4 regions of the Methylobacterium sp. 1030 genome follow, and region 2 is predicted to be linked to each of the others. Evidence: predicted binding sites of a transcription regulator. Region 2 holds the regulator's gene; each other region holds the start of a gene.

Region 1 (5,087 bases), on a different contig from region 2:
CGTCCGGGCTTGGTCGGCGGGACTAGCTCGATCCGGCCTGGACGAAGCTGTCGAGGACCATCTTCCGGCCGGCCTTGTCGAAGTCAACGGTCAGCTTGTTGCCGTCGACCGCCGCGACCGTTCCGGGGCCGAACTTGGTGTGGAAGACCCGCTGGCCGCCCTGGAAGGCCGAGGGCGCACCCGTCGACTTGGCGATCAGCTCGCCCTCGATCTGGCGGGGACCGCCGGACTGGCCCCCGGACCGGCCCCCAGGGCCCGCCGAGCGGAAGCCGCCTCCGGACCCCGATCCGAACCCGGACCGGCCGCCCGGCGCGGTGTTGGCCTGCGCGCGCTGCCAGCCCGGCGTGCCATAGCTCGATCCGAACGGCGTCGGGTTGCGGTCGAACCGCGAGGCGCCGGCGGAGAAGTGCGCCGGGGCTTCGACCACGTCGACCGCCGTCTCGGGCAACTCGTCGATGAACCGGGACGGGATGGTCGAGGACCAGAGGCCGTGGATGCGCCGGTTGACCGCGAAGGACAGCTTCGCGCGCTTGCGCGCCCGGGTCAGCCCGACATGGGCGAGGCGCCGCTCCTCCTCCAGGCCCGCCCGGCCGCTCTCGTCGAGCGCGCGCTGGTTCGGGAACAGGCCGTCCTCCCAGCCGGGGAGGAACACGGTGTCGAACTCGAGCCCCTTGGCGGCGTGGAGCGTCATCAGCGAGACCCGCTCGGCGCCCTCCGCCTCCGAGGCCTCCATCACCAGGGAGACGTGCTCCAGGAAGGCCGCGAGGTCGGGGAACTCCTCCATGGAGCGGACGAATTCCTTCAGGTTCTCCAGCCGGCCGGCGGCGTCGGCGGAGCGGTCCTTCTGCCACATCTCAGTGTAGCCGGACTCCTCAAGGATGGTCTGCGCGACCTCGCTGTGCGGCTGCGTCTCCGCGAGCCGCGCCCATCGCGAGAAACTCTCGGTCAGCGCCCGCAGGGTCGAGCGGACCCGGGGCTTCAGCTCGTCGGTCTCGCACAGGCGCGCGGCGGCGATGCGCAGAGGCAGCCGGTTGGCGCGGCCGTAGGTGTGGAGCTGCTGCAGGGTGGCGTCGCCCAGGCCGCGCTTGGGCGTGTTCACGATCCGCTCGAAGGCGAGGTCGTCGCTGACGTTCACGGTGGCGCGCAGGTAGGCCAGCGCGTCGCGGATCTCGGCGCGCTCGTAGAAACGCGGGCCGCCGATGACCCGGTAGGGCAGCCCGAGCTGGACGAACCGGTCCTCGATCTCGCGCATCTGCGCCGAGATCCGCACCAGCACGGCGATCTCCGACAGGGGATGCTGCTTCGACTGGAGGGACTCGATCGACTCGGCGAGCATCCGCGCCTCCTCCTCGGAATCCCACGCGCCCGTCACGGTGACGCGCTCGCCCGGCTCGTCGTCGGTGCGCAGAGTCTTGCCGAGGCGGCTCTCGTTCCTGGCGATCAGCCCGGAGGCGGCGGCCAGGATGTGGCCCGTGGAGCGGTAGTTGCGCTCCAGGCGCACCACCACCGCGCCCGGGAAGTCGTGCTCGAAGCGCAGGATGTTGTCGACCTCGGCCCCGCGCCAGCCGTAGATCGACTGGTCGTCGTCGCCGACGCAGGCGATGTTCTTCCGGGACTGCGCCAGGAGGCGCAGCCACAGGTACTGGGCGACGTTGGTGTCCTGGTACTCGTCGACCAGGATGTAGCGGAACCGGTCCTGGTAATTGGCCAGGACGTCGGGGTTCTCCCGCCAGAGCTTGAGGCAGAGCAGCAGGAGATCGCCGAAATCGACGGCGTTCAGCGTCGCCAGCCGGGCCTGGTAGGCGGTGTAGAGGGCGCCGCCCTTGCCGAACGCGAAGGCCGAGGCCTCGCCCGGGGGCACCTGCTCGGGGCCGAGGCCGCGGTTCTTCCAGCCGTCGATGGCGTGGGACAGGGCCCGGGCCGGCCAGCGCTTCTCGTCGACGTTCTGGTCGGCGATGACCTGCTTCATCAGCCGGAGCTGGTCGTCGGTGCCGAGGATGGTGAAGTCGGATTTCAGCCCGACCAGCTCGGCGTGGCGGCGCAGGATCTTGGTGCCGATGGCGTGGAAGGTGCCGAGCCACGGCATGCCCTCTCCGGCCGGCCCGATCAGCGCGCCGATCCGGTGCTTCATCTCCCGGGCGGCCTTGTTGGTGAAGGTCACCGCCAGGATGTCGAAGGGGCGCGCCCGGTTGGTGGCGATCAGGTGGGCGATGCGGGTGGTCAGCACCCGGGTCTTGCCGGTGCCGGCGCCGGCCAGCACCAGGACCGGGCCCTCCGTGGTCTCGACGGCGCGGCGCTGCTCGGGGTTGAGCCCCTCGAGGTAGCCGGCCGCGTCGCGCCGGAGGGCGCCCATGGCGCGGGCGGCGATGGACGTGGCGGGCGCGCCGTCCCCGGTGGGTTGCGGATGCGGGCGGTTCTGCATCCCGCTTCCCTGGACCAAATCGCGAACGGCGTCGAGGCCGTTCGCGCCGCGGCGGGGGCGCGGAGCCATGAAGCGCGGCTGTCCGCGCCGGGGTGATCCGCGTCCTTCGGGCTGGTCGCGTTCCGCGGCCGATCGCGCGATCCATAGGCCGCGGGCCCGGGATGCCCGAGGAACCTCGCGCGTGCCCCGACCGCCGCTCGGGACCGTGGCATCGCCGCTGGCGCCCCCGGCGGCTTATCGTGCTATGGCCGTGGCGACTGACTCGCGGGGGCACGCGGGGCACGGCGGCCCGGTGAGGTCGCGGCCTCGCGCAGAGATGGTGCGGAACGGGACCATTGCGTGATCTTCTGACCGCGCTGGCGTGCGCCGTCATCCTGGTTCTCGTGGCGGCGCTCGCGGTCCCGCCCTTCGTCGACTGGCAGGCCCATCGCGGGCTCGTCGAGCGGGCGCTCGCCCGGTCCCTGGGCGTTCCGGTCCGGACCGACGGCCGGATCGAGGTCCGCCTGCTGCCGTCGCCGCGGCTGCGCGTCGACCGCCTCCACCTCGGCGCCGATCCGGACCGCCCCAGCCTCGATGCCCGGTTCGTCAAGGCCGAGATCGCCCTGGCGCCGCTCCTCAAGGGCGAGTTCCGCTTCACCGAGACCCGGATCGGCCGGGCCGAGATCAAGCTCCCGGTCGCCGGCCCGGACACGCTGAAGCTGCCGCCCGATTTCGGCGGGGCCCTGCGCGACCGCGACCTCGCCATCGAGAACCTGCACATCCAGCAGTTCCTCGTCACCACGCAGGTCCCCGCCACCGGGCGGACCGACCAGCTCTACGTCCAGGACCTGCGCCTGCAGGCGCCGGCCCTGGTCGGGCCCTGGCGGATCGAGGGGACGAGCGGCGGCGTCCCGTTCCGGGCGGTCAGCGGCACGCCGGGACCGGACGGGCGCCTCGCCGCCAAGATCTCCGGCGGCGGCGACGCGACGCCGCGCTTCGAGGCGGACGCGCGGTTCGGCCTCGTCCCCGCCGAATCCGGCGGCGCCCAGGTCGAGGCCGAGGGCTCCGCCCGCCTCGTCGTCGGGCCGCCGACCCAGGCGGCCGGCGCCTACCTGCCGTTCTCGCTGGCCGGCACCTTCAAGGCCCGGGGCACGCAGGTGCGCTTCGAGGCCGTCGACCTCGCCATCGACCCCGGCGGCCGGGCCCTGCGGCTCGGCGGCACCGGACGGCTCGACCTGCGCCAGTGGCGCGCCGGCCTGACCCTGGACGCCCGCCGCCTCGACCTCGACGCCTTCCTGGCCTCGGCGGAGGGGCAGAACCTGATCGCCCGCGGCCTGCCGCGCTCGACGGGCAGCCTGCCGGCGATGCTCGACCTCGACCTCACGGTGGGCAGCGCCGTGCTGGGCGGCGAGGAATGGTCGAACCTCGCCCTCACCGGCACCCTGGAGCGGGCCGGCGGCCTGCTGCTGCGCCGCTTCGCGGTGACCGGCCCGGCCGAGTCCACCGTCACGGCGAGCGGGCAGGTCGAGACGGCGCCGCTGCGCTTCTCCGGCCCGGTGGCGCTCGCCGCCCCCGACTCGGAGGCGCTCGGCCGCTACCTGCGCCGCCTCGGCGCCGAGGGGCCGCTCGTCGCGCTCCTCGACGGGCGGAAGATCGAGGCCGCCGCCGACCTGTCGGCCGCCGGGACCGGCCTATCCCTGCGCAACATGCGCCTCGGCCTCGGGCCGGCGCGGATCACCGGGAACGCCCGCTACACCGCCGCCGAGGGCGCCGAGCGCGGGCGGTTCGAGGCCCAGATCCGCGCCACCGGCCTCGACATCGCCGGCCTGCCGCCCCTCGGGACGACCCTCGGCACCCTGCGCGACACCGACCTCGCCCTGACGCTCGAGGCGAAGGACGTCCGGTTCGGCACCGCGGGCTCCGGTACCGGCACGATCGCGGCGCGGATCCAGTCGGACGGCGCCGGCCTGGCGGTCGACAGCCTCGACGTCACCGACCTCGCCGGCGCCAGCGCCCGGCTGTCCGGTCAGATCGGCGCGGACGGGACCGGCCGCGTCTCCGGGCGCCTCAAGGCGCCGGCGGCGGCGCCGCTGCTTGGCCTGCTCGAGCGGGTCTGGGTGGGCGAGATCCGCCTGCTGCCCGCCTTCCTGCGGGACGCGCCCCTCGACCTCGCCGTCACCCTCGACCGGGAGGGCGGCGCGGCCGCGGCCCTGCGGACCCAGGCCCGGGGCAGCGCCGGCGGCGGCACCCTCGACCTGACGCTCGCGAGCCGTGGCACGCGGATCGAGGGCGGCACCGCCACCCTCACGGCGCCGCGGGCCGGACCGTGGTTCGGCCGCGCCGACCTCGCCGGCCTGCAGCAACCTGCCGAGCTTCGGCTGACCGCCGAGCGGCCGGACGGCCAGTCCCTTGCCCTGACGGCGAGCGGCACGGTCGCGGGCCTGCGCCTCGCCACGGGCCGCCCGATCCTGGTCGGTCCCGACTTCGTCCCCACCGGCGGCACGCTCCGCGGCGAGACGGCCGATCTGGCGCCGTTCCTGACGCTGGCCGGCGCCGCGACCCTGGCACCGGGCGCGTGGCCGGCCGACCTCACCGTCACGCTGTCGCGGCAGCAGGGCGAGGCCGCCGCCGCGCTCGCCGGCACGGTCGCGGGCGCGGGGGTGAACGGGACGCTGCTGCGGTCGGC
Region 2 (5,087 bases):
CTCGCGCTGGCGCCGGTCCCCGTCCTCGGCGCGCGGCCGGCGGCCCTGGCGGCGGCGCTCGCGGTCGCGGCCGCGTTCCTCGGCTTCGCGGCGGCGACCTGGCGGGTCTCGCAGGTCGCCGCACCGATCCTCACCCGCACCACGATCGGCCCGCTCGTCGGAACGGTCGAGGCCCTGGACGAGCGCGAGGTGGGCGCCCGGCTGGTGATCCGGGTGGAGAGCTTCGCCGGCCTCGCGCCGGAGGCGCGGCCCGCCCGGGTCCGGGTCTCGTTCCGGAAGACGCCGATCCCGCGTCCCGGGGACGGCGTCGCCGCCACGGCCCGGCTGCTTCCGCCCCCGGAGGCGGCCCGGCCCGGCGGCTACGACTTCGCCCGGGACGCCTATTTCCAGGGGATCGGCGCGGTGGGCTCGCTGATCGGCACCGTCACCGTCCGGGAACCGTCCGGGCCGCCGCCGCTGGGCCTGCGGCTCGCCGCTGCGCTCGACGCGGCGCGCAACGGGCTCACGCGCCGGATCGCGGAGGCCGCCGGCGGCCAGGCGGGTGCGGTGGCGGCGGCCCTGGTGACGGGCAAGCGCGGCCTCATCGGGCCGGCCACCAACGACGCGCTCCGCGCCGCCGGCATCTACCACGTGGTGTCGATCTCGGGCCTCCACATGGTGCTGGCCGCCGGCGTGGTGTTCTGGCTGGTGCGGGCGCTCCTCGCCGCGGTGCCGCTCTGCGCGCTGCTCTGGCCGATCAAGAAGATCGCGGCCGGCTTCGCCATGGTCGGCGTCACCGCCTACTGCGCCTTCTCGGGCTGGGACATCGCGGCCGAGCGCTCGCTGATCATGACCCTGATCATGCTCGGCGCGATCCTGGTGGACCGGCCGGCCCTGTCGATGCGCAACCTCGCCCTCGCGGCGCTGATCGCGCTCGCCCGGGAGCCGGAGGGCCTGCTCGGCCCGAGCTTCCAGATGTCCTTCGGCGCCGTGGCCGGGCTGATCGCCTGCGCGCGGCTGATCGACGGGCGGCTGCTCGTGCGCCCGGGGGCCGGGCGGATCGGGCGGCTCGTCGGGACCGGCCTGTCGGCGATCACCGGGACCCTGGCCACGACCCTGGTGGCGCAGGTCGCGACGGCCCCCTTCGCCACCTACCACTTCCAGACGGTCCAGCCCTTCGGCCTCGTCGGCAACGCCCTGACCCTGCCGCTCGTCTCCCTGGTGGTGATGCCGGCCGCGGTAATCGGCTGCCTCGCCTATCCCTTCGCCCTCGACCGGCCGGTCTGGTGGCTGATGGGGCAGGCGGTGGCCGGGATGCTGGCGATCTCGGACTGGATCGCCGGGTTCGAGCGGGCGGTCCTGGTGCTGCCGGCCTTCGGCGCCGGGGCGCTCGCCCTGCTGACCGCCGGCCTGCTGCTGGGGACGCTGCCGGCCTCGCGCCTGCGCTGGCTCGCCGTGCCGCCGGTCCTGCTCGGGCTCGTCCTCGCGGCCCGGCCCAACCACTACGACCTCTACGTCGACCGGCAGGGCGCGGGGGCCGCGGTGAGGGGCCCGGACGGGCGGCTCGCGGCCCTCGGCAGCCCTTCGGGCTTCGTCCTCGAGCAGTGGCTGAAGGCGGACGGCGACGGGCGGCGGTCCGCGGGGCTGATCGTCCGGTCCGGCAGCGGGCGCTGCGACCGGCTCGGCTGCACCGCCCGGCTGCCGGACGGGCGGGCGGTCGCCCTGGTCCGGGACCGGCGGGCCTTCCCGGAGGATTGCGCCCGCGCCGCGGTGCTGATCACGGGCCTCGCGGCGCCGCCGACCTGCACGGGGCCGCTGGTGATCGACCGGCGCGTCCTCGCCGCCCGCGGGGCCGTGGCCCTCCGGACCGACGGCGACGGCTTCGCCGCGCGCTACGCCCGGGACGACGGCCGCGCCGTGCCCTGGCGGCCGGCCGCCGGGCGCGGGCCGGGACCGCCGCGGCCGGTCACCGCGGAGCCGGGCGACCGCCCCGCGGAGGACGGGGTCGCCGCGACGCCGGAGGCCGACGCCGCGCCGGGCGGAGACCTCGCCCCCGGCGACGCGCCGGCCGAGCCGCTTCAGTAGCGGCGGACGAGGCTCACAAGGCGGCCCTGGATCCGGACCCGGTCGGGCCCGAGCACGCGGGTCTCGTAGGCCGGGTTGGCGGCCTCGAGGGCGATCGACGAGCCGCGGCGGCGCAGGCGCTTGAGCGTCGCCTCCTCGTCGTCGATCAGCGCCACGATGATGTCGCCGGTATTGGCCGTCTCCTGCTTGCGGATGACCACGAGGTCGCCGTCCAGGATGCCCGCCTCGACCATCGAGTCGCCGCGCACCTCGAGGGCGTAGTGCTCGCCGCCGGCCACGAAGTCCGGCGACAGGGTGATGGCGTGGCTCTGGTTCTGGATCGCCGAGACGGGGGTACCGGCCGCGATCCGGCCCATGACCGGGATCGAGATGGCGCGGCCGGACTCGTCGATCATCCGCGTGCTCGCCGGGGCCGGCGGCTGCTTGGACTTACCGCCCTCGACCACGCTCGGCGTGAAGCGGCGCGGCTCGGCGGGGGCCTGAGTCGCCGGAGCGGCCTGGGTCAGGCTCTCGGGGATCCGGATCACCTCGATGGCGCGCGCCCGATTCGGAAGGCGCCGGAGGAAGCCGCGCTCCTCGAGCGCCGTGATCAGCCGGTGGATGCCGGATTTCGACTTGAGATCGAGGGCATCCTTCATCTCGTCGAACGACGGCGGGACACCGCATTCCTGCATCCGGCTCTGGATGAATCGCAGGAGGTCCAGCTGCTTGCGCGTGAGCATCGACGGGGGACTCGCGGCTTGGCGGACCGCCACGTGACGGTCTCCGAAACAAATCACGAACAGGTTAAACGTTCCGCAAGTGTTCCGCAAGAGCGGCACCGCTCGGCTCGGCGCGCCGCGGGCGCGCCCGCGGGAGAAGGTCGAGAAACGCATTGACGGCGCAAGCGGAGCCGTTTCAATGCATCGCGGCGCCCCGCCGGGAAGGCGGCGGATCCGGGGTGCGGGCTGGGACCCTCTTGGAATGACGAGGATGCGACGACCCGCAGCTCTGCTGCCCCTCGGCCTCGCCGCCCTCGGCCTCGCCGGCTGCACCACCGGATTCTCCTACATCTCGCGGAACTACGTGGCGCTCACTCCCCAGGTCGTCACGATCGGCTGCAAGGAGCCCTACGAGGTCTACGACAACCGGCAGCTGCGCCGGATGCTGATCGTGTCCAACGCCCTGCGCGAGTATACCGGCTGCAACCTGAGCGAGGTCCGGATCGATCCGGAGCCGGGCGCCACCCGGGTGAAGCGCTTCCGCACCGCCGCCCGGGCCTATCTCGACGAGACCGTGCGCGAGGATTGCCGGATCACCGGCGAGACCGTGTTCGATCCGCTGAAGACCGAGTTCGCCTACGCCTGCGACGCGCCGATCGAGAAGCGCGGCACCGTGGTCCCCCGCCTGCCGGGCCGCAATCCGGGCCTCGGCGTGCGCTGACCGGCCGGCGGCGCGTCCTCAGGCGCCCGGCTTCGGGAAGGTCCGCTCCGCGGCGTCGCCGGCGGCGGCCAGCAGGGCGCGGGCGAAGGCCCGGGCCTCCGTCCGGTCGAGCACGATCGCGGCGGTGACCGGCGCACCGCCGAGGTCGGCGAGGGCGAGTTCCAGGCGCACCCCGTCGGGCACGGCGCTCGCCTGAAGGCTCCAGCCGGAGCCCCGGTCCGTGCTCTCCGCCATCGTGTTCCTCCCGCATGCCCGGCACGGCGCCGCGCGCCCACCGGAACGGCCAGGCCCGGGACCGCTCCCGGAGCCGCGCTCCGATCTTCCCTGCCTCGCCTGTCCGCGTTCCTCAAGGCCACAGGCCGCGCAGGGGTGGAGATGCGCGCCGTCGCGGATGCCGGCGGCCGCATCGCGGCGACGCGGGGCGGCACGGGTCCGCGCCCGCGCCGCAGCGCGGGCGAGGGCAGGGGCGGCCGGGATGGGAGCCGGCTTCGGGGCGATTGACGCGAGGCCGCCGATGATGTCTCCCGCGGGCTCCGATCAGGTGGAGTTCGAACATGCAAGAGATCTGGTTCCGCACGGGCGAGGCCACGGTGCTGGCGGCCGAGGGCCAGTACACCGACGCCATGCCGGAGGTGCTGATCGGCTCGGTGCGCGGCCCGGTCGGTCAGGCCTTCGCGTCGATGATGGGGCAGGTCCAGGGCCACACGCGGATGTTCGTGGTGCGCGACCTCAACCAGCTCGTGCGCCCGGCCACGATGATGACCACCAAGGTCACGATCCACACGGCCGAGTATGCCGAGCTCCTCGGCGGCGTGGTCCAGGCCGCCACCGGCGACGCGATCGTGGACTGCATCATCGAGGGCATCCTGCCGAAGGACGGGCTCGACGAGCTGTGCATGATCATCATGATCTGGCTCGATCAGCGCTGCGCCGAGGACGACAACCTCGACCAGAAGGACCTCTACCGGACCAACTACGAGGCCACGAAACTCGCCATCGCCCGCGCCCTCAAGGGCGAGCCCACGGTCGACGAGCTGATCGCCAACCGGAAGACCGTGAAGCACTACGCGCTCGACGGCGTGATCGAGTACTGAGCGGGCCCAGGCCACGCATCCTGCCGGCTCAGGTCCGCCTCAGCCCGGCGGGATACGCCCCACCGAGCACAGGGTGCGCATCGTGCTGCTGCCCGGGTCGGTGTAGCAGGACGCCGACCAGCCGTTCTGCTGGATGAACGACTTGCGCCGCTCCGCCAGCGCGGTCCGGTAGGCGGTGGCGATGATCGGCTCGACGGTCGCGGCCGGTTGGCCGATGAGGATCTCGGAGGCCACCGACAGGTCGCGGAAGAAGGTCGCCGAGGGGCTCGGCTCGGCGGAGGTCGCCTGCACGATCGGCTCGGCCCGGCAGGTCACGTCGAACTTGATCGGGCCGGCCACGCGGATGTCGATGCTGGGGCCGGCGCGCTTGCCGACCCGGCCGCCGATCGCGTCGGCGATCTGGCGGGTGAGGTCGTCGCAGCTGTCGGCCCGGGCGGCCTCCGCCAGGAGGGGCAGGGCCGCGCAGGCGGCGAGGAGGAGGCGCGGGACGGCGAAGCTCGACATCGC
Region 3 (5,087 bases), on a different contig from region 2:
GCCGGTGGTCTACGACGGCGTCGGGCAGGCGACCCTGATGGGCTCCCTGGACAGCCTCGCGCCGCTCGGCCTGCTGGCGAGCTTCGGCTCGGCCTCCGGGGCGATCACCGGGCTCGACCTCGGCCTGCTGGCCCCGCGCGGCTCGCTCTACGTGACGCGCCCGACGCTCGCGACCTTCTCGTCGAACCGCGCCACCCTGGAGGAGGCGGCCGCCCGCCTGTTCAAGGTGGTCCGCGACGGCGCGGTGAAGATCGCCGTCAACGCCACCTACCCGCTGGCCGAGGCGCAGCAGGTGCACCGCGACCTCGCGGGCCGGGAGACCACCGGCTCGATCGTGATGCTGCCGTAGGGACCGACCGTGACGCCCGGCAACGCCGACCTGCTCCTCGTCGTCGACGTGCAGGTCGACTTCCTGCCGGGCGGGGCGCTCCCCGTCCCGGGGGGCGACGCGGTGATCGGCCCGATCAACGACCTCCAGCACCGCTTCCGGCACGTGGTGCTGATGCAGGACTGGCATCCGGCCGATCACGTCTCCTTCGCCGAGACCCATCCGGGGCGGGCCCCGTTCGAGACCGTGACGCTGCCCTACGGGCCGCAGGTGCTGTGGCCGCGCCACTGCGTCCAGGGCAGCCCCGGGGCCGCCTTCGCGCCGGACCTCGCCACCGACCGGGCGAGCCTGGTGGTGCGCAAGGGGCTGGATCCGCGGGTCGACAGCTACTCGGCCTTCCTGGAAGCCGACCGGGCCACGCGCACCGGCCTCGCCGGGGCGCTCCGGGAGCGCGGCATCACCCGCGTCGCCGTGTGCGGCCTCGCCACCGATTTCTGCGTCGCCTGGAGCGCGCTCGACGCGCGCGACGCGGGGTTCGACGTCCTCGTGGTGGCGGACGCGGTGCGCGGGATCGACGTGGACGGGTCGCTCGCGCGGGCCTGGGCGCGGATGGAGGCGGCGGGCGTCCGCCGGATCGCCGCGGCGGAGATCGGCTGAGGGCGTGCGGGGACCGGGAGGCGAACCGCCGCACGCCGCGCGGGAGACCGGCCCCGCGCCGACGCGTTGGCCCGACATCAGCATCCGACAGGAGCCTGCATGTCATCCAAGCACCCGAAGACCGACACGCCCACGGACGCCGACCTCAAGGGCAATCCTGGGATCGGCACCTCGAAGGGGATGAGCGGCGCCGACCCGGCGGATCTGCAGGCGGATTCGACCTTCGAGGGCGACGTCGACAACGAGACGAAGCTCGACGGCGGCGTCGACCCGAACCACCGGCCGCGCAAGAACGCGTGACCGAGAACGCGTGCCCGGATGCCCGGGCCGGCGCGGCCCGGGTCGATCTCAGCGACTGCGCGCCGGCGCCTTCGGCCGCTGCGGTGCGGGGGCCGCGGGCTTGGCGCTCGGGCCGCCTGCCGGAACGTAGACCTGGGCCGGGCTCGCGGTGTAGCCCCGGAGCTGGGCCGCGTTGGCGGCCCCGAAAGCGGATGTGCCGTCCGCGCGGGCGGCGCCCGCCGCGATGGCCGATAGAAGCGCGGCGGCCAGGGCCAAGCGGGCGTGCTTCGGCATCGACAGGGTCCTCGTGTTCACGCGGGCTCGAGAAACCCTGATCTGGACCGGATCGCTCCGCCCTGCGATCGACCCGGCCTTCCCGACGTGCGGAACCGCACAGGCGCCGTGTCGTGCATGACGGCGGCGGCTCCATCGCTTTCCGGTTGATCGCTTCCCCACCGTCGTCGTTGCGAGTGGAGCGAGGCGATCCAGGGCCAGCGCCACGCTGACCGATGTCCTGCTGCCCGGGGTCACTTCGCTGCGCCCGTGATGACGGAGCGTGGGCCTGCCCCGGAGGCCGTGTCAGAGCGCCAGCCCGAGCTGGAACGGCGCCTCGGGCGCGTCCTGCGCGAAGCCCGACAGCGACACCCCGATCAGCCGCGCGCTGCGGCGCAGGGGGAACAGGCCGGCGAGCAGGTCGAGGCCGATCCGCTCCAGGGCGGCCCGGTCGGCCACCGGCACGGCGAGGGACTTCGCCCGGGTGACCTGCGCGAAATCGGAGAACTTGAGCTTCAGGGTCACGGTCCGGGCGCGCATGCCCTTGGCGTCGGCGCCCGCCCAGACCTTGTCGAACAGCGGCGCCAGCCGGGCGGCCAGGACCTCGAAGGCGGCGGTGTCGTCCGAGAAGGTGGTCTCGGCCCCGATCGACTTGCGCACCCGGTGGGCGCGGACCGGCCGCGCGTCGATCCCGCGGGCGACCGCGTGGTAGTAGGCGCCCGCGGAGCCGAAGGTCTCGCGCAGGCGCTCCGGCGTCCAGGCGCGCAGATCCGCCCCGGTCTCGATCCCGAGCCGCTTCATCTTCGCCTCGGTGACCGGGCCGACGCCGTGGAACCGGCCGATCGGCAGCGCCGCCACGAAGTCCGGCCCCATGGCGGGGGTGATGACGAACAGGGCGTCGGGCTTGCGGTGGTCGGACGCCACCTTGGCGAGGAACTTGTTGTACGAGACCCCGGCCGAGGCGATGAGTCCGGTCCGTTCCAGGATCTCGGCCCGGATCGCCTTCGCCACGGCCGTCGCCGTCGGGAGGCCCTGGAGGTTCTCGGTGACGTCGAGATAGGCCTCGTCGAGGGCCACCGGCTCGATGATGGCCGTGTGCCGGGCGAAGACCGCCCGGATCTCCTCGGAGACTGCCCGGTAGACCTCGAAGCGCGGCTTCACGAACAGCAGGTCCGGGCACAGCCGCCGCGCGGTGGCCGACGGCATGGCGGAGCGGACACCGAATTTTCGGGCCTCGTAGCTCGCAGCGGCCACCACCCCGCGCTCCCGGGAGCCGCCGACCGCCAGCGGCCGGCCGCGCAGCGACGGGTCGTCGCGCTGCTCCACGGAGGCGTAGAACGCGTCCATGTCGATGTGGATGATCTTTCGGAGCGCGACCTCCGGATCCATCGCCGCCTCGGGTCCCGACCAAGTTCCTGATCTGTTCCGAAAGACCGCGCGGGGCGGGCGGGGTCAAGCCGCGCCGGACGCGGCGTCAACAGGAGTCCGGTCCGCGCCCGTCATCGCGAGCGCAGCGCGACGTTCCCGAGCGCAGCGCATCCCTGGATTGCCTTCGCTGCGCTCGCAAAGACGGGGTCTGCCGTCAGGCGACGCTGCCGTAGAGGTCGTAGGCCTCGGCCCGGTCGATCTTCACCGTGACGATGTCGCCGACCCGCACCGGGCGCCGGAAGGCGGCGTGGACATTGCCGTCGATCTCCGGCGCGTCGGCCTTGGACCGGCCCCGCGCCACCCCGCCCTCGACGGAATCGACGATGACGGGCAGCCGCTTGCCGACCTTGGCCCGCTGCAGCCGGAGCGCGATGCCGTTCTGGGTCTCCATGAACCGGCGCTTGCGCTCGGCCTTCACCGCCGGCGGCACGAGGTCGCCCAGCGCGTTGGCGGTGGCGCCGGCCACCGGCTCGTACTCGAAGCAGCCGACCCGATCGAGCTTGGCCTCCTGCAACCAAGCCAGCAGCTCCTCGAACTCGGCCTCGGTCTCGCCGGGGAAGCCGACGATGAAGGTCGAGCGGATCGCGAGGTCCGGGCAGGTATGCCGCCAGCTGCGGATCCGGTCGAGCTGGCGCTCCTGGTTGCCGGGGCGGCGCATGCGCTTGAGCACGGAGGGGCTCGCGTGCTGGAGCGGCATGTCGAGGTAGGGCAGCACCTTGCCCTCGGCCATCAGCGGGATGACCTCGTCCACGTGCGGGTAGGGGTAGACGTAGTGCAGCCGCACCCAGGCGCCGAGCTCGCCGAGTTCCTTGGTGAGGTCGTAGAACTTGGCGCGGACCTGGCGGTCGCGCCACGGGCTCTCGCTGTAGCGGATGTCGACGCCGTAGGCGCTGGTGTCCTGGCTGACGACCAGCAGCTCCTTCACGCCGGCCTTCACCAGCTTCTCGGCCTCGCGCAGCACGTCGGCGGCGGGGCGGCTGACGAGGTTCCCGCGCAAGCTCGGGATGATGCAGAAGCTGCAGCGGTTGCTGCACCCCTCCGAGATCTTCAGGTAGGCGTAGTGGCGCGGGGTGAGCTTGATCCCCTGCGGCGGCACGAGGTCGAGGAACGGGTCGTGGGCCGGCGGCACCGCCTCGTGGACGGCCGCCACCACCGACTCGTAGGCCTGGGGCCCGGTCACCGCCAGGAGGTCGGGGTACTTCTCGCGGATCTCCTCCGGCTGCGCGCCCATGCAGCCGGTGACGATGACGCGGCCGTTCTCCGCCATGGCCTCGCCGATGGCCGAGAGCGACTCCGCCTTGGCGGAATCGAGGAAGCCGCAGGTGTTGACGATCACCACGTCGGCGCCGTCGTGCCGCCGGGCCAGCTCGTAGCCCTCGGCGCGCAGATGGGTGAGGATCCGCTCGGAATCGACCAGCGCCTTCGGGCAGCCCAGCGAGACGAACGAGATTTTCGGGGCGGCGCCGGGAGCGGGGCCGCGGGGAGCGGGCGTGGCGGTCATGGCATTCGGGTCGGATAGTCCGGCGGGGCGATCGGCCGCCCGGCGCGCGGGACCAGGAATTCGGGGTCGCGCTCCTATACAGGCTCCCGCGCCTCCGCGCGAGGCCGGCCGCCGCAGGGGTGCCCGGCCCTGCGCGCGAGCCTGAGCCTAGGCGCAGATCCTATCGTTACGGCAGAGCTTTACGGCGGTCTCCTCAGACCCCACATCAGGATTGGACGGCGCGGCCCTGCGCCCCGGACACGGCCCGCCCGCGCGCGGCGGCAGGGCCTGCGTGGAACTGCCGCTTCCCCCGCGGCATCGCCTGTGCGACGGCAGCGCACGACGCACAGCTCGAGGATGGCGGCCCCGAACCCGGTCATGTGGACCCGAGAGATCCCCTTCATCGATCCCGTCGCGGCGGCGGCGCGGCTGCGAGCCCTGCCCGGGCTCGCCTTCCTCGACAGCGCCATGCGGCACGACCCGCTGGGGCGGCACTCGATCGTGGCCGCCGACCCGTTCGCGCGGTTCCGCTACCGCGACGGGCGCGCGACCCTCGACGGGAGGCCGGTGGCGGGCGGCCCGATGGCCGCGCTCCGGGCCTGCCTCGAACCCTACCGGCTCGAGGCAGGCCCGGAGCCGTTC
Region 4 (5,087 bases), on a different contig from region 2:
CTGGCCTTGGCGCGGGCGATCTCTTCCGGCGTGCCCTGCGCCACCACCCGGCCGCCGCCGTCGCCGCCCTCGGGACCCATGTCGATCACCCAGTCGGCGGTCTTGATCACTTCGAGGTTGTGCTCGATCACCACCACGGTGTTGCCCTGGTCGACCAGCTCGTGGAGCACCTCCATGAGCTTGGCGACGTCGTGGAAGTGCAGGCCGGTGGTCGGCTCGTCGAGGATGTAGAGGGTGCGGCCGGTGGCGCGCTTCGACAGCTCCTTGGAGAGCTTCACGCGCTGCGCCTCGCCCCCCGACAGGGTGGTGGCCTGCTGGCCGACATGGACGTAGTGCAGGCCGACCCGCTTCAGGGTCTCGAGCTTGTCGCGGATCGCCGGCACCGCCTTGAACAGCTCGGCCGCCTCCTCGACGGTGGAGTCGAGCACGTCGGCGATGGACTTGCCCCGGTACTTCACCTCCAGGGTCTCGCGGTCGTAGCGCTTGCCCTTGCAGACGTCGCAGGTGACGTAGACGTCCGGCAGGAAGTGCATCTCGATCTTGATGACGCCGTCGCCCGAGCAGGCCTCGCAGCGCCCGCCCTTGACGTTGAACGAGAAGCGCCCGGGCTGGTAGCCCCGCGCCTTGGCCTCGGGGAGGCCCGCGAACCAGTCGCGGATCGGCGTGAAGGCGCCGATATAGGTGGCGGGGTTCGAGCGCGGCGTGCGGCCGATCGGCGACTGGTCGATGTCGATGACCTTGTCGAGGTGCTCCAGCCCCTCCAGCCGCCCGTAGGGGGCCGGGTGCTCCAGGGCGCCGTTCAGCTTCTTGGCGATGGCCTTGTAGAGGGTGTCGATCACCAGGGTGGACTTGCCGCCCCCCGAGACGCCGGTGATGCACGTGAAGGTGCCGAGCGGGATCTCGACGTCCACGTCCTTGAGATTGTTGCCCCGCGCGCCGAACAGGCCGAGCTTGCCCTTCCGGCCCTTGCGGCGGGCGGTCGGGGTGCGCACCGCCATCGCGCCGGTGAGATACTTGGCGGTGAGCGAGGCGGGGTTCGCCAGCACCTCCGCGGGGGTGCCCTGCGCGATGATCTCGCCGCCGTGGATGCCGGCGCCCGGGCCGACATCGACCACGTAATCGGCCTGCAGGATCGCGTCCTCGTCGTGCTCGACCACGATCACCGAGTTGCCGAGGTCGCGCAGGCGCTTGAGCGTGCCGAGCAGCCGCTCGTTGTCGCGCTGGTGCAGGCCGATCGAGGGCTCGTCCAGCACGTAGAGCACGCCGGTCAGGCCGGAGCCGATCTGCGAGGCGAGGCGGATGCGCTGGCTCTCGCCGCCCGAGAGCGAGCCGGAGCCGCGGGCGAGCGTCAGGTATTCCAGGCCGACATCCACCAGGAAGCTCAGCCGGTCGCGGATTTCCTTCAGGATCCGGACCGCGATCTCGTTCTGCTTCGCGGTCAGCTTCCCGGGCAGGTCCGAGAACCACCGGTGCGCCTCGGAGACCGAGAGGGCGGTCACGTCGGCGATGTCCGCCATGGCGACCTTCACGGCCAGAGCCTCGGGTTTCAGCCGCTTGCCGCCGCAGGCGGCGCAGGGCGTCTCGCTCATGAAGCGCCCGATCTCCTCCCGCACGGCGTCCGAGTCGCTCTCCTTGTAGCGGCGCTCCAGGTTCGGGATCACGCCCTCGAACGGCTTGTTGACCGTGTACTTGCGCAAGCCGTCGTCGTAGGCGAAGCGCACCGCCTGCTTGCCCGAGCCGTAGAGCACGATGGCGCGGGCCGTCTCCGACAGGCTCTGCCAGGGGACGCCCGTCTTGAAGCCGAAATGCTCGGCGAGCGCCTCGAGCGTCTGGCCGTAATAGGGCGAGGTCGACTTCGCCCAGGGGCCGACCGCGCCGCGCTTCAGGCTCAAGCCAGGGTCGGAGATCACCAGCTCGGGGTCGATCCGCATCTCGTGGCCGATGCCGCTGCAGGTCGGGCAGGCGCCGAACGGGTTGTTGAACGAGAACAGCCGCGGCTCGATCTCCGCGATGGTGAAGCCTGAGACCGGGCAGGCGAAGCGCGACGAGAAGGTGACGGTCCGCGGCGCCTCGCCCTCGGGGGCGTCGGCGAACACGATCTCGGCGACGCCGTCGGCGAGTTCCAGCGCCGTCTCGAAGGACTCGGCGAGCCGCGAGCCGATATCGGCCCGGACCACGATCCGGTCCACCACCACGTCGATGTCGTGCTTGAACTTCTTGTCGAGCTTGGGCACATCGTCGATGGCGTAGTATTCGCCGTTCACGCGCAGCCGCTGGAAGCCTTTCTTCTGATATTCGGCGATCTCCTTGCGGTACTCGCCTTTCCGCCCGCGGACCACGGGCGCCAGCAGGTAGAGCCGGGTCTTCTCCGGCAGTTCCAGCACCCGGTCGACCATCTGCTGGACGGTCTGGCTCTCGATCGGCAGGCCGGTGGCCGGCGAGTAGGGGATGCCGACCCGCGCCCAGAGCAGGCGCATGTAGTCGTAGATCTCGGTCACCGTCCCCACGGTCGAGCGGGGGTTCTTCGAGGTGGTCTTCTGCTCGATCGAGATCGCCGGCGACAGCCCGTCGATCTGGTCGACGTCGGGCTTGGACATCATCTCCAGGAACTGGCGGGCATAGGCCGAGAGCGACTCGACGTAGCGGCGCTGCCCCTCCGCGTAGATCGTGTCGAAGGCGAGCGACGACTTGCCCGAGCCCGAGAGCCCGGTGAAGACCACGAGCTTGTCCCGCGGGATGGTCAGGTCGACGTTCTTGAGATTGTGCTCCCGGGCGCCGCGGATCGCGATGACCCGCCGGTCCTCGACGGGGGCCGGCGCGGCGTCGAACAGGGCCTCCAGCTTGGCGTCGATGGCGGCTTCGTTCCGCGCGCCGGGGGAGCTGGATTTCGCGCGAACCGGCTTGGACTCGGGCACCTTGGACTGGGGCGCCTTGGACTGGGGCGCCTTGGCCGTCGCCGGGGCTTTCGGAGCCGTCTTGGAAGGCGCTTTGGCGGCAGCTTTCGGTGCGGCTTGGGCAGCACCGACGCGGCTTGCGGCACGACTTCCAGCTTGGGCTTTGGCCATGAGGGCGGCGGTCTTTCGAGGCGTCGACCGAGGCATCGACGAAATCGGACGGATTCGCGCGCGGGCCAGCCGCCGCTCCGGCTCATGTCGAGCCCGAGGGGGCCCGCGGCAAGATGCGGCCGGCGGGACGCAGGCCCGTCATGCGCCGCCCTTGCTAGAACGAAACGCGTACGTCGGCAACCGCTCGGTGAACGCGCGACCGTCTTCGCGAGCGCAGCGAAGCGATGACGCGGTGGAGCCAGCGGCCGCGATCGGAGTCCGGTGGCCCCAGCTTCGCCGTAGCTCGATTCGCCAAACCTTGGCCCACCTTCGGTGTTGCACCGCGGGCGCCGAGATCCACGTCGCCGTATCCCGCCCTCAGATCCACATCCCGACAGGTATCGATGCCAGCATGCGACGCGACCGATCCGGCCGCCCTCCGCGGTTCCGACGACCGCACGGCCACCCAGCAGCGCCTGTCCACGCGGCTGCTGTTCCTGATCGTGGGCATCGCCAACGCCACCTGGGCGCCCCTGGTGCCGCTGGTGAAGGACCGCGCCGGCCTCGACGCGGCGGGGCTCGGCCTGCTGCTCCTCACCTTCGGCGTCGGCTCGATCCTGGCAATGCCGAGCGCCGGGGCCGCGGCCGCGCGGCTCGGCTTCCGGCCGGTCCTGCTCGCCGGCACGCTCGCGATCGGCCTCGCCCTGCCGGTGCTGGCCGTGGGCTCCGGGCTCGTGCCGCTCACCGGGGCGCTGCTGCTGTTCGGGGCCGGGATGGGGGCGGTGGACTGCGTCATGAACCTGCAGGCCGTCGCGGTGGAGCGCGCCGCCGGGCGCCCGATGATGTCGGGCTTCCACGGTCTCTACAGCCTCGGCTGCATCCTGGGGGCGCTGCTGGCCAGCGTCCTGATGGGCACCGGCCTGGGCGCCGGCTGGAGCGTGCTGATCCTGGTCGCCGGCATCGTGGCCCTGTTCGCGGCCGCCTGGCCGGGCATCCTTCCGGCCGGCGGGACAGGGGGAAGCGGCGGGCCCGCCTTCGCGCTGCCCCGCGGCCCGGTGCTGGTGCTGGGCCTGCTCTGCTTCGTGGTGTTCCTGACCGAGGGCTCGGCCCTCGACTGGAGCGCGGTGTTCCTGATCCAGCAGCGCGGGCTCGATCCGGCCTGGGCGGCGCTCGGCTACGCTTCCTTCTCGGTCACCATGACGGCCGGCCGGCTCGGCGGGGATGCGATCGTGGCCCGCCTCGGCCGGCGGCCCGTGGTGATCCTCGGCGGCCTGCTGGCGGCGGCCGGCCTCGCGCTCTCGGTCGTCATCCCGGCCTGGGAGGCGGCGCTCGCCGGCTACGCCCTGGTCGGGGCGGGCTGCGCCAACATCGTCCCGGTCCTGTTCACGGCGGCGGGGCGCCAGACCGCGATGCCCGCGCGCGTGGCGGTGCCGGCGGTGACGACGCTGGGCTATGCCGGGGTGCTGGCGGGGCCCGCGCTGATCGGCTTCGCCGCGCAGGCGCTCGGCCTGCCCGCGTCCCTGCTGATCGTGGCGGCGCTGCTCCTCGGCGTGGCGGCGGCCGGCCGGTCCCTGCGGGTGTGACCCCTCACGCCTCGGCGTTGCGCGCCATGAAGGTGGCGGGCGTCCCGTCCTCCGGGTTCACGAAGACGATGTCGGTCGGCGCCCGCCGGGGCGTGTCGATCGACAGGAACACCACCGGGTCCCCGGGCTCGAGCGCCGGCATCGCGTGGACCGTGCCCTTCTCGAAGAACAGGAGCTGGCCCGGGCCGAACGCCGTCTCGGCGGCCGGATCGCCCAGCCAGACCCGGCCGCGGCCCGAGAGGCAGTAGAGGTACTCGTCGCAGGTGGCGTGATAGTGCGGCGGGGTCGGCCGGTAGACCCGGAACACCCGGGCGCTCGCCGCCTCCCGGTCGGTCAGGTAGGTGTCGACCAGGAGGGTCTCGGCGCTGTCGGGCAGACCCGCCGCCAGCGCCGTCACGTCGAAGAGGCCGGTCCCCGCCGCGTCCGCCATCACGTCCTCCTCAATCGGAAAACCCTTCGA

What was found. Region 2 encodes LexA, which represses DNA repair genes until DNA is damaged. Its sites were predicted from a motif close to TGTTCNNNNTGTGTTCNG; they were not measured.
Region 1: the regulator LexA is predicted to act here: its motif matches at 2,433-2,450, upstream of ABIC30_RS01060 (ATP-dependent helicase).
Region 3: the regulator LexA is predicted to act here: its motif matches at 2,948-2,965, upstream of dinB (DNA polymerase IV).
Region 4: the regulator LexA is predicted to act here: its motif matches at 3,221-3,238, upstream of uvrA (excinuclease ABC subunit UvrA).

What each region holds. Positions count from the first base shown of each region.
Region 1 is NZ_JBEPKM010000001.1:223,957-229,043, reverse strand. It holds gene ABIC30_RS01060 (ATP-dependent helicase) at 23-2,422, opposite strand; gene ABIC30_RS01055 (AsmA family protein) at 2,758-5,087, shown strand, end outside.
Region 2 is NZ_JBEPKM010000022.1:12,828-17,914, forward strand. It holds gene ABIC30_RS26230 (ComEC/Rec2 family competence protein) at 1-2,064, shown strand, start outside; gene lexA (transcriptional repressor LexA) at 2,058-2,786, opposite strand; gene ABIC30_RS26240 (hypothetical protein) at 3,037-3,486, shown strand; gene ABIC30_RS26245 (hypothetical protein) at 3,505-3,720, opposite strand; gene fae (formaldehyde-activating enzyme) at 4,041-4,580, shown strand; gene ABIC30_RS26255 (hypothetical protein) at 4,620-5,084, opposite strand.
Region 3 is NZ_JBEPKM010000008.1:155,446-160,532, reverse strand. It holds gene ABIC30_RS13455 (quinone oxidoreductase family protein) at 1-349, shown strand, start outside; gene pncA (bifunctional nicotinamidase/pyrazinamidase) at 359-985, shown strand; gene ABIC30_RS13445 (hypothetical protein) at 1,085-1,285, shown strand; gene ABIC30_RS13440 (hypothetical protein) at 1,334-1,579, opposite strand; gene dinB (DNA polymerase IV) at 1,844-2,926, opposite strand; gene rimO (30S ribosomal protein S12 methylthiotransferase RimO) at 3,120-4,466, opposite strand; gene pabB (aminodeoxychorismate synthase component I) at 4,824-5,087, shown strand, end outside.
Region 4 is NZ_JBEPKM010000008.1:54,375-59,461, reverse strand. It holds gene uvrA (excinuclease ABC subunit UvrA) at 1-3,065, opposite strand, end outside; gene ABIC30_RS13055 (MFS transporter) at 3,449-4,627, shown strand; gene ABIC30_RS13050 (cupin domain-containing protein) at 4,632-5,057, opposite strand; gene ABIC30_RS13045 (zinc-binding alcohol dehydrogenase family protein) at 5,068-5,087, opposite strand, start outside.